3 linked regions of the Pseudoduganella albidiflava genome follow. The protein of the gene in region 3 binds, or shares a complex with, the protein of the main gene of each other region. Links are inferred from orthologs where the notes say so. Each region holds a gene or a part of one and is shown on either strand. Other genes may lie near its edges.

Region 1 (6,102 bases), 1.7 Mb from region 3 along the record:
GCCGGCATGGATATCCGACAGGCGCCACGCCGCGTTGCCGCCGACGACCAGCCGGTCGGCCAGTTCCGGCGCCACGGTGGTGGCCGTTTCCGGCGTGGTCAGCCACAGGTAGCGGGGCGCGCCGAACGCATCGGCCACGCGCAGCAGCGTGCCCAGTGGATGGTCCAGCTTCGTGTACGGCGCAGCGGGCAGGGCGTCGAACCAGGTTTGCAGCACCGCTTCCGCCAGCGCGCCGCCCAGGCCCAGCGCCACGCGCTGTTCCGTCACGTCCACCGGCTTGGTCTTGGCGCGCAGCACGAACATCTGCAGCCGCTTCTGGATCGCCGGCTGGATGTCGCGCGCCAGTTGCAGGTAGACGGACTGCTCGTCCTTCCACATCAGGAAGCTGGCCAGCAGACGTCCCTTCGGCGAGCAATAGCCGGCCAGGCGCACTTCGCCGGCGCCCAGGTGCTCGACATCGTTGGTCAGCTGCGAGTGGAGGAACGCGGCCGTATCGTCGCCGCTGAAGGCGATCAGGCCCAGGTCGGTGACCGGGGCCACGAAGCCGGCGGCCAGCGCGGTGCGCGTGGGCGCTTCGGCGGGAGCTGCAAGGAGTTGATTCCAGTTGTTCATATTTTTAGATACTTTGGCTAGATATTGCCCACGAAGGCCCACTCAGTTGCCTGCGAAGGCATTATGATTACGGGCTCATTATAAAGATCCCGCGCCAAACGCGCCGGCCACCCCCAAAACGGGTCGCGCGGCCCCGCGCGGGGAGCATACGACATGGCATTCATAACAAAAACGCTGGCGCTCGGCGTGCTGGTCGCGGCGGCCGCGGCGGGCGGCTTCGCCTGGTGGTCGGAGCAGCCGATCGTTGGCGAGGGAGACAATATCCCGTTCACCATCAACAAGGGCAGCGGCGCCCACGCCGCCGGCCAGCAGATCGCCGAAGCGGGCGTGCCGATCCAGCCGCTCCTGTTCAACCTGCTGGCGCGCTTCACCGGCAAGAGCGGCAAGCTGAAGGCCGGTTCCTACGAACTGAAGCCGGGCACCACGCCGCTGCGGCTGATCGACCAGCTGGTGCGCGGCGAGTTCGCCCAGGAATCGCTGACGATCATCGAGGGCTGGACATTCCGCCAGATGCGCCAGGCGATCGCCGCCCACAAGGGTCTGAAACATGACACCGTGGGCCTGTCGGACACCCAGCTGATGGAAAAACTCGGTTCCCAGTACAAGCAGCCGGAAGGGCTGTTCTTCCCCGACACCTACCTGTTCGCCAAGGGCTCGTCGGAACTGCAGATCTACAAGCAGGCCCACACGGCGCTGCTGCAGCACCTCGATGCCGCATGGGCGCAGCGCGCCGCCGATCTCCCGTATGCGGACAAGTACCAGGCGCTGACGATGGCCTCGATCGTGGAAAAGGAAACCGGTCAAAAGGCCGAGCGGGCGATGATCGCCGCGGTCTTCGTCAACCGCCTGAAGCTGGGCATGATGCTGCAGACCGACCCTACCGTGATCTACGGCCTGGGCGAGAAATTCGACGGCAATATCCGCAAGAAGGACCTGGAAACGGACACCCCGTACAATACCTACACGCGCAACGGCCTGCCGCCGACGCCGATCGCGCTGCCGGGCGTGCAATCGCTGGGTGCCGCGCTGGCGCCGGCAAAGACGACGGCTTTGTATTTCGTCGCCCGCGGCAACGGCACGAGCCATTTTTCCGATAACCTGACCGATCACAACCGGGCGGTCAACCAGTACCAGCGCAGGCAATGAGTGGGAAGTTTATGAGCAGGGAGTCGATGAGCCAGGGTACCCCGGCGGCACGCGGCAAGTTCATCACGTTCGAGGGGATCGACGGCGCCGGCAAATCCACGCACATCCAGTACGTGGGTGAGCTGATCCGCGCCCGTGGCGTGGAGCTGGTCAGTTCCCGCGAACCGGGCGGCACGCCGCTGGGCGAGAAGCTGCGCGAACTCGTGCTGCACGAAGCCATGCACCTGGAAACGGAAGCGCTGCTGGTCTTCGCCAGCCGCCGCGAGCACATCGCCCAGGTGATCGAGCCGGCGCTGGCACGCGGCGCCTGGGTCATTTCCGACCGCTTCACCGACGCCAGCTTCGCCTACCAGGGCGGCGGCCGGGGGCTGGAACTCGTCAAGCTGGACACGCTGGCCAACTGGGTGCACCCGGAACTGTGGCCGGACCTGACGATCCTGTTCGACGTACCGCTCGAGGTGGCGCGGGCCCGGCTCGACGCCACCCGCCAGCTCGACAGGTTCGAGCAGGAAAAGGCCGACTTCTTCCTGGCCGCGCGCAACGAGTACCTGCGCCGCGCCGCGCAGGAACCGCGGCGCTTCCGGGTGATCGATTCCACCCAGCCGATCGATGCGATCCGCGTGCAGCTGGCGGCCATCGTCGCCGCACTGGAGTGACCATGGAAACGACTTCCGCGATCTATCCGTGGCAACGCGATGCGTGGCAGACCTTGCAGCAGGTGCGCCAGCGCCTGCCCCACGCGGTGCTGTTCCACGGCCCGGCCGGCATCGGCAAGGCCGACTTCATCGAGCATTTCGCCCAGTCGCTGCTGTGCGAGGACGTGCGCGCGGACGGGCACCCGTGCAATGCGTGCGCGTCGTGCGGCTGGTTCGTCCAGCAAAGCCACCCGGATTTCCGGCGCATCCGCCCCGAAGCGCTGGAGGACGACGGCGCCGGCGAGGGCGAGGAGGGCGAGGAAAAGAAGAAGAGCAAGGCGCCTTCCAAGGAAATCAAGATCGAGCAGGTGCGCTCGCTGGCCGATTTCATGAACATCTCCACGCACCGGCAAGGCTTGCGCGTGGTGGTGCTGTATCCGGCCGAGGCGCTGAACATGCCGGCCTCGAATGCGCTGCTGAAGACGCTGGAAGAACCGCCGCCGGGTACCGTGTTCCTGCTGTCGTCGAACAGCCTGGACCGCCTGCTGCCGACCATCCTGTCGCGCTGCCGCAAGTTCGCGCTGTCGATGCCGCCGCACGCCGAGGCGCTGGCCTGGCTGGAATCGCAGGGCGTGGCGCAGGCCGATGGCTGGCTGAGCGAGCAGGGCGGCGCGCCGCTGGCCGCGCTGGCCCAGGCGGAAACCGGCAGCCGCGAGGACATGGACACGCTGCTGCAGTACCTGGCCCACCCCTCGGTCGAGAATGCGCTGCGCACGGCCGACAAGATGCAGAAGGTGCCGCTGACGTCCGTAGTGGCGTGGCAGCAGCGCTGGCTGTACGACCTGTTCTCGCTGAAGCTGTCCGGCCGGATCCGCTACTATCCCCGCTACCAGCGCGAGCTGAAGGGGCTGGCGGACCGGGTGCCGGTGTCCGGCCTGCTGGCGGCGATCAAGAGCACGGCCGAGCGGCGCGCCACGTCGGACCATCCGCTGTCGCCGAAGCTGTTCCTGGAAGACCTGCTGCTCGACTATACGTCGTGCTGCCGCTGACGATGCAAGAGTGACGATGCATGAGTGACGATGCCTGAATGACGATGCATGAGTGACGATGGACTGATGCCGATGATGGACAAGTGCCGATGAGTACCATACCTCCCGATCCGAATGCCGCCGGCAATGCCGGGCCGCCCACCCGGCCGGCCGTGCTGTCGCTGGCCATCAAGGAAAAGGCGGCCCTGTACGCGGCCTACATGCCCTTCCTGAAGAACGGCGGCATCTTCGTGCCCACCACGCGCAGCTACCGCATCGGCGACGAGATCTACCTGATCCTGTCGCTGATGGATGACCAGAACAAGTACCCGATCGCCGGCAAGGTCGTGTGGATCACGCCGGCGGGTGCCAACAACAACAAGGCGCAGGGCATCGGCGTCCATTTCCCGGACGACGAAGCGGGCCAGCGCACCCGCGCGCGCATCGAGGAAATCCTCGGCGCGGCCCTGCGCTCTTCGCGCGCCACCCATACACTGTAACCGCCGGCCTCCGGGTCTTTCGCCACATGTCTTTCCAACACCGTCTCGCCACCCTCGACGACCTGCCCGCCATCGTCGCCATCTACAACAGCACCATCGCGTCGCGCGAGGTCACCGCCGATACCGAAGCGGTCTCCGTCGAGTCGCGCCTGAACTGGTTCCATGAACACCAGCCCGGGCGCCGCCCGCTATGGGTCATCGAACGCGCCGGCGACACTTCGGCGCACCCGGAGATCCTCGGCTGGATTTCGTACTCGAATTTCTACGGCCGCCCGGCCTATTCCGGCACGGCCGAGGTGTCGATCTACATCCACGAAGCTTGGCGCGGCAAGGGCATCGGCAAGTACGCCCTGAGCGAAGCGATCGCCTTCGCGCCGCAAGTGAAGGTCCATACCGTGCTCGGCTTCATCTTCGGGCACAACGGCGCCAGCCTGGCGCTGTTCCGCAAGTTCGGCTTCGAGGAATGGGCCCACTTCCCCCGCGTCGCCAACCTGGACGGCGTCGAACGCGACCTGATCATCCTGGGCAAGCGCGTCGCCTGACTTGTAAGGAAGAAGATAGGCACCAGGAAAATCGCGACGGACCCGAAAAAATGGGGACGGACCCCATTTTTCGGGAAACATTGCCAGGAAAATAGGGTACGTCCCCATTTTCGGTGAAACATTTCTTTTCACTCGGCGACTCTGGAGCGGAAAACCGGTGACAGGCTCCAGTTAATTTGCAACATTTCCTGGAAAACGGAGCCTGTCACCGGTTTTCGTGGATCGGCTACAATCGACCCATGTTCATCGATTCACACTGCCACATCGACTTCCCGGAGCTGGCAGCCCGGATGCCGGAAATCCGCGCGAAAATGGCGGAGAACAAGGTGACGCATGCGCTGTGCGTGTCCGTCGACTTGCCGGACTTTCCCCGCGTGCTCGCGCTGGCCGAGCAGTTCCCTAATTTCTACGCGTCCGTCGGCGTGCATCCCGATTACGAGGACACGCCGGAACCCACCGTCGACCAGCTCGTCGAACTGGCCAGGCACCCGAAGATCGTCGCGATCGGCGAAACCGGCCTCGATTATTACCGGCTGGAGGGCGACCTCGAATGGCAGCGCGAACGCTTCCGCACGCATATCCGCGCCTCCCGCGCAGCGCATAAGCCGCTGATCATCCACACCCGGTCGGCCAGCGAAGACACCATCCGCATCATGGCCGAGGAGGGCGCCGGCACCGACCAGGGCGGCGTGGCCGGCGTGATGCACTGCTTTACCGAATCGCTCGACGTGGCCCGCGCATCGATGGCGATGGGCTTCTATATCTCGTTCTCGGGCATCGTCACGTTCAAGAGCGCCAGGGACTTGCAGGCCGTGGCGCTCGAAGTGCCGCTGGACAGGATGCTGATCGAGACGGATTCGCCGTACCTGGCGCCGGTGCCGTACCGCGGCAAGACGAACGAACCGGGCTACGTGGCCCACGTGGCCGAGTTCATCGCGAAGCTGAAAGGCGTCACGGTCGACGAAGTGGCGGCCGCCACCAGCGCCAACTTCTTCAAGCTGTTCGCGGCGGCGGAGGCCTGATGCGGATCTCGCTGCGGGGCCTCGCCAAGCGGCTGCGCAAACTGCGCGCCCGGCTGCGCAACCGGATCGCGCTGCGCCTCGGCGTGGCCACGGTGGCCGTCGCTTCTGTGTTTTCACCCACGCCGGCCACCGCCGACGATGCCGTGTCCTTCTTCCGCGCCGCGCAGGTCAACGACGCCGGCCGCATCAAGCCGCTGCTGGCGCGCGGCCTCGATCCCAATGTGCGCGACCCCGAGCGGGGCGAGACCGGCATGATCGTCGCGCTGCGCAACGATGCGATGGATGTCTTTGCGCTGCTGCTGGCGCAACCGAAGATCGACCTCGAAGCGCAGGCCGGCAACGGCAATACCGCGCTGATGATGGCCGCGTTCAAGAACAACATGCCGGCCGTGAAGGCCCTGCTGGCCAAGGGCGCCCAGGTCAACCGCCCCGGCTGGACGGCGCTGCACTACGCCGCCGCGGCCGGCGCGCTCGACATCATGCGCCTGCTGCTGGACCGTCACGCCTACATCGACGCCGAATCGCCGACCAAGGTCACGCCGCTGATGCTGGCCGCGCGCGAAGGGCAGGAAGACGCCGTCAAGCTGCTGCTGAAGGAAGGCGCCGACGCCAGCCTG
Region 2 (6,187 bases), 2.5 Mb from region 3 along the record:
TTCGACACGGTACGTTCCGCTTCATCGCGCAGCCACTGCATCGCTTCGTGGAAGTCCCGCACGGCGAATTCCTTGGTGCGCTCGCCTTCACCACGGCGAATAATGGCACCCTCACCGATCAAACCGGTGAAGGTTGCAGCGGCGGTGGACAAAACGCCGTAATCGGCGCCGCTGACGAAGTCCGCGTCGATCGTGGAAACCTTCACGTTACCGTGATGCAGGCGTTCGATCCACAGCAGGTGCTTGTCCGACAGATCGTCCGAGCGCACCGAGACGGTGACGGCCGGATCGTTGACGTTGTCGGCCAGTGCCTGGGCGGAAGCGCGGGCGGCGTCGATGGTCGACAGGTCCAGCGTCACGCCCGTCATGATGGCGGTCAGCGCGGCGCGGTCGATCACGCGGGTCAGGCGCAGCATCACGGCGTTGGCCAGGTTGTACTGGCGCGCCAGCTCGGTCAGCGGCTCGCCGGTGATCGGGTCGGCGCCGTCGCGCGGCGTCAGCACGGCGGTGTTCAGTGCCACCGTCATCATGTAGCTGGCTTCTTCCGTGTCGTCCTTCAGGTAACGCTCGTCGCGGCCGGCCTTTACCTTGTACAGCGGTGGCTGGGCAATGTAGATGTGGCCGCGTTCCACCAGCTGCGGCATCTGGCGGTAGAACAGCGTCAGCAGCAGGGTGCGGATGTGGGCGCCGTCGACGTCCGCGTCGGTCATGATGATGATGCGGTGGTAGCGCAGCTTGTCGGCGTTGAATTCGTCCGGGCCGATCGAGGTGCCCAGCGTGGCGATCAGCGTGGTGATCTGCTCGGAGGACAGCATCTTCTCGAAGCGCGCCTTTTCCACGTTCAGCACCTTGCCGCGCAGCGGCAGGATCGCCTGGAATTTTCGGTCGCGGCCCTGCTTGGCCGAGCCGCCTGCGGAGTCACCCTCGACGATGTACAGTTCGGCCAGCGCCGGGTCGCGTTCCTGGCAGTCGGCCAGTTTCGACGACAGGCCCAGGCCATCCATCACGCCTTTCCGGCGCGTCAGGTCGCGGGCCTTGCGGGCTGCTTCGCGGGCGCGCGCGGCTTCGACGATCTTGCCGCAGATGATCTTGGCGTCGTGCGGCTTCTCCTGCAGGAAGTCGGTCAGCGTTTTCGCCACGATCTCCTCGACCGGGCCCCGCACTTCGGACGACACCAGCTTGTCCTTGGTCTGCGACGAGAACTTCGGTTCCGGCACCTTGACCGACAGCACGCAGGTCAGGCCTTCGCGCATGTCGTCGCCGGAGATTTCGACTTTCGCCTTCTTGGCGAATTCGTGCTCGTCGATGTACTTGTTGATCACGCGGGTCATCGCCGCGCGCAGGCCGGTCAGGTGGGTACCGCCGTCGCGCTGCGGGATGTTGTTGGTGAAGCAGAGTACCTGTTCATTGAAGGCATCGTTCCACTGCATCGACACGTCCACGGAAATGTTCGTGTTCTGGTCGGACATGCGGTCGCCGGTGGCCTGGAACACGGTCGGGTGCAGCACCGTCTTGGCCTTGTTGATGTATTCGACGAAGCCGCGCGTGCCGCCTTCGAACGCGAAGATCTCGTCCTTGCCGGTGCGCTGGTCGGACAGCTTGATGTTCACGCCGTTGTTCAGGAACGAGAGTTCGCGGATACGCTTGGCCAGGATCTCGTAGTGGAACTCCACGTGGGTGAAGATTTCCTCGTCGGCCCAGAAGTGCACGTCGGTACCGCGCTTGTCGGTTTCGCCGATCACCTTGATCGGGGAGACGGCGACACCGTCGCGGATCTCGATCTCGCGGTTCTGCGGCACGCCGCGCACGAATTCCATCTGGTGCACCTTGCCGTCGCGGCGCACCGTCACGCGCAGCAGTTTCGACAGCGCGTTGACGCAGGAAACGCCCACGCCGTGCAGGCCGCCGGAGACCTTGTACGAGTTCTGGTCGAACTTGCCGCCGGCGTGCAGCTCGGTCAGCACGATTTCGGCGGCGGAGCGCTTCGGTTCGTGCTTGTCGTCCATCTTCAGGCCGACGGGAATGCCGCGGCCATTGTCGGTAATCGAGATCGAGTTGTCCGAGTGGATCGTCACGTGGATCTCGGTGCAGTAGCCGGCCAGCGATTCGTCGATCGAGTTGTCCAGCACTTCGAAGACCAGGTGGTGCAGACCGGTGCCGTCCGAGGTGTCACCGATATACATGCCGGGGCGCTTGCGGACTGCTTCCAGGCCTTCCAGGATCTGGATCGAGGAGGCGCCGTAATCCTCGGAGTTGACCTGCACTGGTACTAGGTTTTGGCGTTCGGACATGGACTACTTTCTCAAAAAACGTATTACTGTCGATTTCAAACTGCGTGCGAACGGGGGCGATCAGATCCGCATCGGCATCACGACATACTTGAAGTCGGGATTGTCCGGAATCGAGATCAGGGCGGACGAATTCGAATCGCCCAGTGCCACGTTGACCTGGTCGCACTTCAGGTTGTTCAGCACATCCAGCAGGTAGGTGACGTTGAAGCCGATGTCGAGGCTGTCGCCGCCGTAGTCGATTTCCAGTTCCTCGACCGCTTCTTCCTGGTCCGCGTTGGTGGACGAGATCTTCAGCGAGCCGGGGCTGATGATGCAGCGTACGCCCTTGAACTTATCGCTGGTCATGATCGCGGCGCGCTGCAGGGAGCGCAGCAGTTCGTCGCGGCTGATCGTGAAGTCGTTCTTGTAGCCCTTCGGGATCACGCGCGTGTAGTCGGGGAACTTGCCTTCGACCAGCTTGGAGATCAGTTCGATGTCCGTGAAGCCCAGCTTGACCTGGTTGGCGGCGATGTCCAGCTGCACCGGTTCATCGTTTTCTTCCAGCAGGCGCTGCAGCTCGATGATGGTCTTGCGCGGAATGATCACTTCCTGGCGCTCGAAGGCCTGTTCGGTCTTCACCTGGCAGAACGCGAGGCGGTGGCCGTCGGTGGCGACGGCGATCACGTTCTCGCCATCGAGCACCAGCAGCAGGCCGTTCAGGTAGTAGCGGATGTCTTGTTGGGCCATCGCGAAGTGCACCATGTTGAACAGGTGCTTCAGCGTTTTTTGCGGCAGCGTGAACGAGGCGTTGAAGGTTTCCGCTTCCTGCACGGTGGGGAATTCCTCGGCGGCCAGCGTTTGCAGCGCGAAGCGCGATTTGCCGCTCTGGACCGTCAGGCGCTTGTTCACCAGCGTCAGCGACACGTCGCCCGATTCCGGCAGCGCGCGCAGGATGTCGAGCAGCTTGCGCGCGGCCACGGTGGTGCCGGTCACCTCGGCGCCGGAACCGATGTTCGCGTTCGTGGTGATCTGCACTTCCGTATCGGTGGACAGGAACGAGACGGCTTCGCCTTCCTTGCGGATGAGGATATTGGCCAGAATCGGCATGGTGTGCCGACGCTCGACAATACCGCTCACGATCTGCAGTGGCCGGAGTAGCGTATCTCGGGTGGTTTTGACCAGTTGCATGGATATCCTCGATAAAAAATTAAAGGGTCAGTTTATTGCTGAGTGTTCTGAATGATAAGGCATAGCGTTCTTGAACCCCGGACGCGAAACCTGGGGTCAGACCCGGCGGGTCTGACCCCAGCATCTGCCGTTGGGGGCAAATCCAGAGTCGACCATTCGCCGAAAGTCAATGTCACCCCTTGAGCGTCTGCTCCAGCACGTGCAACTCATGGTTGCACTCCGGGTTCTTGGTGCGGTCCTGCGCGATCTTGCGCACGGCGTGCAGCACCGTGGTGTGGTCGCGCCCGCCGAACAGTTCGCCGATCTCCGGAAGGCTCTTCTGCGTCAGTTCCTTGGCCAGGTACATCGCGATCTGGCGCGGCCGCGCGATGTTCGCGGGGCGGCGCTTCGAATACATGTCCGCGACCTTGATATTGAAGAAATCGGCCACGGTCTTCTGGATGTTCTCCACGCTGATCTGGCGGTTCTGCACGGAGAGCAGGTCCTTCAGCGCTTCCTTCACGATATCGATCGAGATGTCCTTGCCGTGGAAGCGGGAGTAGGCCAGGATCTTGCGCAGCGCGCCTTCCAGCTCGCGCACGTTCGAGCGCAGGTGCTTGGCCACGAAGAAGGCCACGTCGTCGGACAGCGTCACGCCTTCCGACTTGGCCTTCTTCAGCAGGATCGCCACGCGCATTTCCAGTTCGGGCGGCTCGATCGCCACCGTCAGGCCGGAATCGAAGCGCGAGATCAGGCGGTCGTCCATGCCCGTGATCTCTTTCGGATACGTGTCCGACGTGATGATGATCTGCTTCTTCGCGGCGATCAGCGCCTCGAACGCATAGAAGAATTCTTCCTGCGTGCGGCTCTTGCCGCCGAAGAATTGAATATCGTCGATCAGCAGCATGTCCAGCGAGTGGTAGTAATGCTTGAAGTCGTCGAAGCCCTTGCGCTGATAGGCGGTCACCACGTCGCGCACGTACTGCTCGGCGTGGATGTAGCGGATGCGCGCGCCCGGCTGGTCGGCCATCACCTGGTTGCCGATCGCGTGGATCAGGTGGGTCTTACCCAGGCCCACGCCGCCGTAGAAGAACAGCGGGTTGTACGACACGCCCGGATTGTTGGCGACCTGGATCGCCGCGGCGCGCGCCAGCTGGTTCGCCTTGCCGGTCACGAAGCTTTCAAACGTGAGATCGGTATTGATGCGGCTTTGCTCGCGGCCACGCTGGTTGGCGTATTCGTTGCCGGCCGGCGGGGTGACCGGGTCGCCGGTGCGCACGTCCGCCGGATGCATGGCGGGCGCACCTGCGCCGTTCGGCACGCTGGCAGCCGCGCTGGTGCTCTCGGTGGGCCGGGCGCGCGGCGGGTTCAGGCTCGGGTTCAGCACGAACTGCACCTCGATCGGCGCTTCCCAGTATTGCGATGCAAGGGCAGTGATGCGGCTGGCGAACTGGGACTTCACCCAGTCGAGCTTGAAGCGGTTGGGCGCCGCGATACGCAGCTTGCCGTTCTCGTAATCGAGCGGCACCAGTGGTTTGATCCACGCGCTGAATTGTTGCGGCGTCAGCTCCAGTTCCAGTTGGGCGGAACAGGTCTGCCAGAAATTTTCCATGAATCGTCTATCTGCAAAAGCTGTGGGAGGGCAGCATGGGCCGGCGGATTGCGATCGGCTGGCGATGCCCCGGCGACTTGCCGGCGGATCTGCCAATGGTTCGCAGGCGGGTTCGTTAACGGACTCAATAACGGACTCGCCGGCAACTATGCCGACGAATCTGCAACGAATCCGCAACGAATCCGCAATGAACTGCGAATTTGCACGAAATTACAATCTCACCATGGTTCGCACGAAGCGAAGCCCATATGCGCCACACGTAACACGCTATTCTAACTCCGAATCCCACAAGTTATCCACAGGGTTGTGCCGGAAATCGCGGAAAAAACGGCCCGCAAGGGGCCTGGCAATCCGGTTCGGCTGTTGACAAGGCATGCCTGAATGCTGATAATTCAGGGTTCCCCGCCCGTACTCCGTGTTTTTTCAGTTTACGATCAGCGCGGATCCTTGCGGGCGATGAGATTGGCCAGCTTGTGCCGGACGTGTTGGCATAAGTGCGCGAAATGTCATTGGCACCAATAACTGAAGGGATAACCTGGCGCCCGACCTGACTCGTCAGCGGTGCGGCAGCCCGATTTTGCATTTTTTTGCTTCTTTAGCGAGACCAACATGAAACGTACTTACCAACCTTCCGTCGTGCGCCGCAAGCGTACCCACGGTTTCCGTGCACGTATGGCTACCCGTGGTGGCCGTCAGGTTCTGAACGCACGCCGTGCCAAGGGCCGCAAGCGCCTGGCTGTATAAGCCATCGCTTGTTCGCTGAGCGTGGACAGCAGTTCCAACGGCTCGACAGGCGAAGGTTCCCACGACTTCGCGCGCGCTCGGCGCATCGTTAAAACGGATGAATTTTCATCCGTTTTTCGTTTGCGCCCAGCCCAGAAAAGCGCGCACTTCGTGCTTTATACCCGCCAGAATCAGCTGCCTCATGCGCGGCTGGGCGTTGTCGTTGCCAAACGCCTCGCACCTCGCGCGGTCACGCGCAATACCATCAAGCGCCTGACGCGCGAACTGTTCCGCACCACCGGCTTGCCGGCCATCGACTGTGTCGTGCGCCTGTCCAGGGCGGTCAACACGAAGGCCGATCCAGCCACCAATGCAAAGCTGAAAGCCATGCTGCGCGTCGAGCTGGCGCGCCTGT
Region 3 (6,214 bases):
CGACGATCCCGTGATGCGTCTCCTGATGCTGGAAATGCTGGCCCAGGTCGGGCTGGACACGATCGAGGCCGAAGACGGCGATCAGGCGCTGGCCTGCTTCGACCGGCTGGCGCCCGACCTCGTGCTGCTCGACGTGGAAATGCCGCGCATGGACGGCTTCGAAGTATGCCGCGCCATCCGCGCCCGCGAGCAGGGCCGCGGCCATGCCACCACCGTGCCGATCGTGATGGTGACCGGCGACGACGACCTGAAGGCCGTGACGCAGGCTTACGAAGCCGGTGCCACCGACTTCGTGTCGAAGCCGATCAACTGGCCGATCCTCGGCCACCGGGTGCTGTATGTGCTGCGCGCCAGCGACGCCATCGCCCGCCTGCGCATCGCCGATGCGCACAACCGCGCCGTGCTGGCGGCGATCCCGGATACCTTCTTCCGCATGAGCCCCGACGGTTACTACCTCGACTACGAACAGGGCCACGATCCGGGCGCCGCGTTCACCGAGCAGCAGTGTGTTGGCCGGCACGTGCGCGACGTGCTGCCGCGCGCCATCGCCGAGCGCCTGCTGGAGCAGCTCGCGACGGTGCTCGACACCCACTCGATCCGTTCGGTCGACTATGCGCTGGAACGGGACGACACCGTGCATCACTTCGAGGCCCGCCTCGTCAGCACCGGCGCCGGCGAAGTCCTGGGGCTGGTGCGCGACATCAGCGAGCGCAAGCGGACCGAGGAACAGATCCGCCGGCTGGCCTATTGCGACAGCCTGACCGGCATTCCGAACCGGCAGGCGTTCCTGGAGATGCTGGAACGCGAACTGGAGCGCTCGCGCCAGCATGGCCGCAAGTTCGCCATCCTGTTCATGGACCTCGATTCTTTCAAGCGCATCAACGACACGCTGGGCCACGACGTGGGCGACCTGCTGCTCAAGGTGGTGTCGGAGCGGCTGCATGAAACCATCCGTCCCGGCGACGTGGTGGCGCACCAGGGGCTCGGCGAGGTGGCGTCGCGCGGCATGCCGGAACGGCGCGGCAACAACCTGGCGCGGCTGGGCGGCGACGAATTCACCATCCTGATCCCCGACCTGGAACGCGTGGAGGATGCGCTGAACGTGGCCCACCGCGTCAAGGATGCGATGCGCCGGCCGTTCCACCTGGACGGGCACGAGATCTTCGTCACCGCCAGCATCGGCATCTCGCTGTACCCGGAGGACGGCGACGATTCCAGCTCGCTGCTGAAGTATGCCGACACGGCGATGTACCACGCGAAGAACTGCGGCCGGAACAACGCGAAGCTGTACAGCTCCGCGCTGACGACGCAGATGATGAGCCATGTGAAGCTGGAGATCGGCCTGCGCCGCGCGCTGCAGAACAACGAGCTGTACCTGCAGTACCAGCCGCAGATCGACGTGCGCAGCGCGCGGCTGGTGGGCGCCGAGGCGCTGGTGCGGTGGCGCCACCCGGAGCATGGCATCATCGCGCCGAACGATTTCATCCCGCTGGCTGAGGAGACCGGCCTGATCGTGCCGATCGGCGCCTGGGTCCTGCGCACCGCGTGCAGCCAGGCGCGCGAATGGCAGGAACAGGCCGGCCGCCCGGTGCGGGTGGCGGTGAACCTGTCGGCGCGCCAGTTCAAGGACGAGAACCTGGCGCAGACGGTGCTGTCGGTATTGACCGATACGGGCCTCGACCCGTGCCTGCTGGAGCTGGAGCTGACCGAAGGCACGCTGATGGACGATGCGGTGGCCACGCTGGCCACGCTGGAACAGTTGCGGACGATCGGCGTGTACCTGTCGATCGACGATTTCGGCACCGGCTATTCGTCGATGAACTACCTGAAGCGCTTCGACGTGCGCGCGCTGAAGATCGACCGCAGCTTCATCAACGGGCTGCCGGAAGATTCGGAAAACGCCGCGATCACGCGCGCCATCATCGCCATGGCGCACGGGCTCAAGCTGGCCGTGGTGGCCGAGGGCGTGGAGACCCGCGAACAGCTGGCGCTGCTGGAGGAATACCGCTGCGACATGGCGCAGGGTTACCTGCTGGGCAGGCCGGCTTCGGGGGAAGCGATCGGGGAGATGCTGGCGGGGGCGACGTTCGCCCCTTGAGACACGATGCGCTGGTGTCGGACAGTAACGCCGCTAAGTTAAGCCCACCCCAAGTGCAAAATCCGGGGTCAGACCCGGCGGGTCTGACCCCAGCCCTTCGCTGTTGGGGTGATTGCATGCACTTTCAAGTTGCTGTGTAACGCTTATCCAAACGGCATCGGTGTCAACAACGCCTTCCCTTACGTGCTGCGCCGGTCCAGCATGGCCCGGGCGATGGTGCCGGCATCCACGTATTCGAGTTCGCCGCCGACCGGTACGCCGCGGGCCAGGCGGCTCACGGCAAGGCCGCGCGCCTTCAGCATCTCGCTGATGTAGTGCGCGGTGGCTTCGCCTTCGTTGGTGAAATTGGTGGCCAGCACCACTTCGCCGACGATGCCATCGGCGGCGCGGGCCAGCAGCTTTTCCAGGTGGATGTCCTTCGGGCCGATGCCGTCGAGCGGCGACAGGCGGCCCATCAGCACGAAGTACAGGCCCTTGTAGGTAAGCGTCTGCTCGATCATCGCCTGGTCGGCCGGCGTTTCGACGACGCACAGCAGGCGGCGGTCGCGCGTGTCGTCGGCGCACATGTCGCAGACGTCCGCCTCGGTGAAAGTATTGCAGAGCGCGCAATGGTTGACCGATTCCACGGCCTGGTACAGCGCGCGCGACAGCATGGCCGCACCTTCGCGGTCATGCTGCAGCAGGTGGAAGGCCATGCGCTGCGCCGACTTCGGCCCCACGCCGGGCAGCCGGCGCAATGCCTCGGTCAGGAATTCCAGCGATTTCGCCATGTGCTAGGACACCAACCGGGTTGCCAGGGGTATCGCCATGTTCACGCCTGGTGATCGGGCAGCCAGGCTTCCAGGCCATCGGCCGCCATGGTCGGCACGAATTCCGTGATCGCATAGCTGGCCGCGCCGGCCTGCTTGAACGGGTCCAGTTCGATGACCGCTTCCACGTCCGCGCGGCTGTCGGCATCGGCGATGATGATGCCGCCGGTGCGCGGCACCATCCGGCCCGACAGCACGAACATGCCGTTGGCATACTGCTCGCGCAGGAAGGCGCGGTGGGCGGCGAGGAGACCATCGATCTCCTCGTTGGGCTTCAGGTAGGTCAGCGTGATGATGAACATGGCGCGCCCCGTGCCGCCGTCAGAACGGCATCTTGAAGCCGGCCGGCAGGTTCATGCCGGCGGTCAGGCCGCTCATTTTCTCGGCGGCGGTGGCTTCGGCCTTGCGGACCGCGTCGTTGAAGGCGGCGGCGACCAGGTCTTCCAGCATGTCCTTGTCGTCGGCCAGCAGCGACGGGTCGATCGACACGCGCTTGACGTCGTTCTTGCAGGTCATGACGACCTTCACCAGGCCGGCACCGGACTGGCCTTCCACCTCGATGGAAGCCAGCGAGTCCTGCGCCTTCTTCATATTGTCCTGCATTGCCTGGGCCTGCTTCATCAGGCCGGCGAGCTGGTTCTTCATCATGATGTGTTTCTCCGTAGCGGTTAAGTGATTGTGGGCGGGCTTCAGTGAGCCGGTGTGATGGGGGCCACGATCGAGCCGGGCACGACGAAGGCGCCGAACTCGCGCACCATCGCCTGCACGAACGCGTCGTTGTGCACCATGTCTTCGGCCTGGCGCTGGCATGCTTCGCGGTGCGCCTGCTGCTCGGCGGCGGTGGTGTACCACACCGGGCCCAGTTCCGTTTCCACCCGCGCGGGGCGGTTGAAGCGCTCGGCCAGCGCCGCCGTCAGCTTCTCCACGTTCGGCGGCGTGCGCCAGGTGTCGATCGGGCAGCGCAGGCGGAATACGACGGCATTGCCGTCGATCGTGCATTGGATGAGTTCGGCCTGCGTGGCCAGTTGCTGCGCCACGCCCCGCAGCGGCAGGTGCGCCGCCAGCAGCGGCCAGTTGCCGTCCCATTCCAGTTCGGGGACCGGCGTGATCACGTAGGCATAGGGCGCCTGGGCGGGGGCCGGCTGCCGCGCCGCTGCCACTGGCGCCGCTGGCGCGGGTGCTTCGGCGCGATGCTGGGCAGGCGCTTCGGCGCGGACATCGGCACGCTGCTGTGCCGGGGCTTCGGCCCGGCTCGGCGCGCGCTGCGACGGCGCGGCCACCGCGCTGTCATCCGAGAATTCGGTGACCCATGGCGGCAGGTCGTCCTCTTCCGGCGGCGCCGGGCGGGCCTGCACGGCGGGCGGCGCTTCGAGCACCGCGGCATCGCCCTGCGGCCGCGCCTCTTCCCACGGCAATGGCTTGGCCGGCGCGGCAGCCTGCGGTGCCGGCGCCTGCATCGCAGGCGCCTGTTGCGCCGGCTCTTCCGGAGCGGTCGGGCGCATCGGCGGACGGGCGCCGGTGCGTGCCATCGTCGCCGCGCGGGCCGCCTCCAGCGCCGCGTTGATAGCGGCGCGTGCCGGGCTCACGGGGCCGGATGGGCGGGTTGCCGCGGCGGGTGCTGCCGGTGCCGGAGCGGGCGGCGGCGTGAAGACGGCGGCGCGTGGTGCCGCGGCAGGTTGTGGCGCAACGGAGGGCTGCGGCGCGGCGGCATGGCTGGCAGCGGTCGGGCTGGCCGCGGGTCCGGCGGCGCGTGGCGCCTGCGTGGCGGCCGATGCCACTGCCGGTGCCGCCGCGGCGGCGGCCGCGCGGGCCGGCGAACTGCCCGGCGCCGGGCGCGACATCACCGGCGTGTTGGCCGGGGCGCCGCCAGGTGCGGCTTCGGCGCCACCGACGCCGGGGCGAAAGGCCAGCATGCGCAGCAGCGTCATCGAGAAACCGGCATATTCGTCCGGCGCCAGGCCCAGCTCGTTGCGGCCATGGACGGCGATCTGGTAATACAGCTGCACCTCTTCCGCATCGAACTCGGCGGCAAGGCGGATGATGTCCGCGTATTCCGGCAAGTCCTCCGGCACGGCCGCCGGCACCGTCTGCGCCAGCGCGATGCGGTGCAGCAGCGTGCCAAGGTCTTGCAGCGCGCCGTTGTACGACAGGCTGCGGCTGGCCATCTCGTCGGCGACCGCCATCAGGTCGGCACCATCTCGGCTGGCCAGCGCGTCGAGCAGGCGCACCAGGTACGACTGGTCCAGCGCGCCCAGCATGCCCTGCACCGCTTCCAGCGTGACGGCGCCAGCGGCGTAGGCGATCGCCTGGTCGGTCAGCGACAGCGCATCGCGCATCGAGCCATGCGCGCCCTGCGCCAGCAGGCGCAGGGCCGGCTGTTCGAACGACACGCCTTCCTGGCCAAGAATGTTTTCCAGGTGGCCGACGATGTGCCCGGGCGGCATCTGCTTCAGGTTGAACTGCAGGCAGCGCGACAGGACGGTGACGGGGATCTTTTGCGGATCGGTGGTCGCCAGGATGAACTTCACGTGCTCGGGCGGTTCTTCCAGCGTTTTCAGCATGGCATTGAACGCGTGGTTGGTCAGCATGTGCACCTCGTCGATCATGTAGACCTTGAAGCGTGCATTGCTGGGCGCGTAGACGGCCTGCTCGAGCAGCTGCGCCATCTCGTCCACGCCGCGGTTCGACGCGGCATCCATCTCTATATAGTCGACGAAGCGCCCGCCATCGATGGCGCGGCATGCCTCGCAGGCGCCGCATGGCGTGGCGGTGATGCCGCCATTGCCGTCCGGCCCGGTGCAGTTCAGCGATTTCGCCAGGATGCGGGACAGCGTGGTCTTGCCGACGCCGCGCGTGCCGGTGAACAGGTAGGCATGGTGCAGCCGGCCCGTGCCCAGCGCATGCGTCAGCGCACGCACGACGTGCTCCTGGCCGACGAGCGTTTCAAAGTTGCGGGGACGGTACTTGCGAGCGAGGACTTGATAGGACATGCCGGGATTTTACCGCAGACCAGGGCCGGTGAGGCCAACAATAGCCCGCGCGCCATGGCCGGTGGAACGGTACTGTAGTGAACGATACTGTAGTGAACGGTACTGTAGTGATACGGGGGATAAGGATGCGGACGAAAAAACCGGAGAAATAAAGGCAGGCGTAAAAAAAGCTGCCGGGGCAGCTTTTTCCAATGATCGGGAGGCGAGCCTGATCTGCGGCACTTGCGGTGAACGGCTTTGGCTGCTTCGTTCCCGACCTGACCAGGTAAACCATGCCGCAATGCGCAGGGGCCCGCCAGACCTCATTATAGCGGGTC

Evidence for each region.
Region 1: the proteins of EYF70_RS19990 (region 3) and EYF70_RS13105 are in contact, whole or in part, in a cryo-EM structure (PDB 8GIZ), measured with the Escherichia coli proteins. The link is inferred for Pseudoduganella albidiflava from one-to-one orthologs.
Region 2: the proteins of EYF70_RS19990 (region 3) and dnaN are in contact, whole or in part, in a cryo-EM structure (PDB 8GIZ), measured with the Escherichia coli proteins. The link is inferred for Pseudoduganella albidiflava from one-to-one orthologs.

What each region holds. Positions count from the first base shown.
Region 1 is NZ_CP036401.1:3,155,828-3,161,929, forward strand. Bases 1,575-4,429 are described here. They hold EYF70_RS13105 (DNA polymerase III subunit delta'), read left to right. Parts: upstream 1,575-2,416; coding sequence 2,417-3,442; downstream 3,443-4,429. Other genes in these bases: mltG (endolytic transglycosylase MltG), read left to right, coding at 1,575-1,758; tmk (dTMP kinase), read left to right, coding at 1,785-2,414; EYF70_RS13110 (PilZ domain-containing protein), read left to right, coding at 3,532-3,921; EYF70_RS13115 (GNAT family N-acetyltransferase), read left to right, coding at 3,948-4,429. Also shown: CAF17-like 4Fe-4S cluster assembly/insertion protein YgfZ, read right to left, coding at 1-612; more of mltG, read left to right, coding at 766-1,574; more of EYF70_RS13115, read left to right, coding at 4,430-4,463; EYF70_RS13120 (TatD family hydrolase), read left to right, coding at 4,703-5,485; EYF70_RS13125 (ankyrin repeat domain-containing protein), read left to right, coding at 5,485-6,102. UniProt on the Escherichia coli protein: Part of the beta sliding clamp loading complex, which hydrolyzes ATP to load the beta clamp onto primed DNA to form the DNA replication pre-initiation complex.
Region 2 is NZ_CP036401.1:7,328,873-7,335,059, forward strand. Bases 1,406-4,345 are described here. They hold dnaN (DNA polymerase III subunit beta), read right to left. Parts: upstream 3,459-4,345; coding sequence 2,352-3,458; downstream 1,406-2,351. Other genes in these bases: gyrB (DNA topoisomerase (ATP-hydrolyzing) subunit B), read right to left, coding at 1,406-2,291; dnaA (chromosomal replication initiator protein DnaA), read right to left, coding at 3,631-4,345. Also shown: more of gyrB, read right to left, coding at 1-1,405; more of dnaA, read right to left, coding at 4,346-5,049; rpmH (50S ribosomal protein L34), read left to right, coding at 5,659-5,793; rnpA (ribonuclease P protein component), read left to right, coding at 5,815-6,187. UniProt on the Escherichia coli protein: Confers DNA tethering and processivity to DNA polymerases and other proteins. Acts as a clamp, forming a ring around DNA (a reaction catalyzed by the clamp-loading complex) which diffuses in an ATP-independent manner freely and bidirectionally along dsDNA.
Region 3 is NZ_CP036401.1:4,820,885-4,827,098, forward strand. Bases 3,248-6,214 are described here. They hold EYF70_RS19990 (DNA polymerase III subunit gamma/tau), read right to left. Parts: upstream 5,898-6,214; coding sequence 3,597-5,897; downstream 3,248-3,596. Other genes in these bases: EYF70_RS19985 (YbaB/EbfC family nucleoid-associated protein), read right to left, coding at 3,248-3,555. Also shown: EYF70_RS19970 (putative bifunctional diguanylate cyclase/phosphodiesterase), read left to right, coding at 1-2,098; recombination mediator RecR, read right to left, coding at 2,278-2,868; EYF70_RS19980 (YciI family protein), read right to left, coding at 2,910-3,209; more of EYF70_RS19985, read right to left, coding at 3,229-3,247. UniProt on the Escherichia coli protein: Part of the beta sliding clamp loading complex, which hydrolyzes ATP to load the beta clamp onto primed DNA to form the DNA replication pre-initiation complex.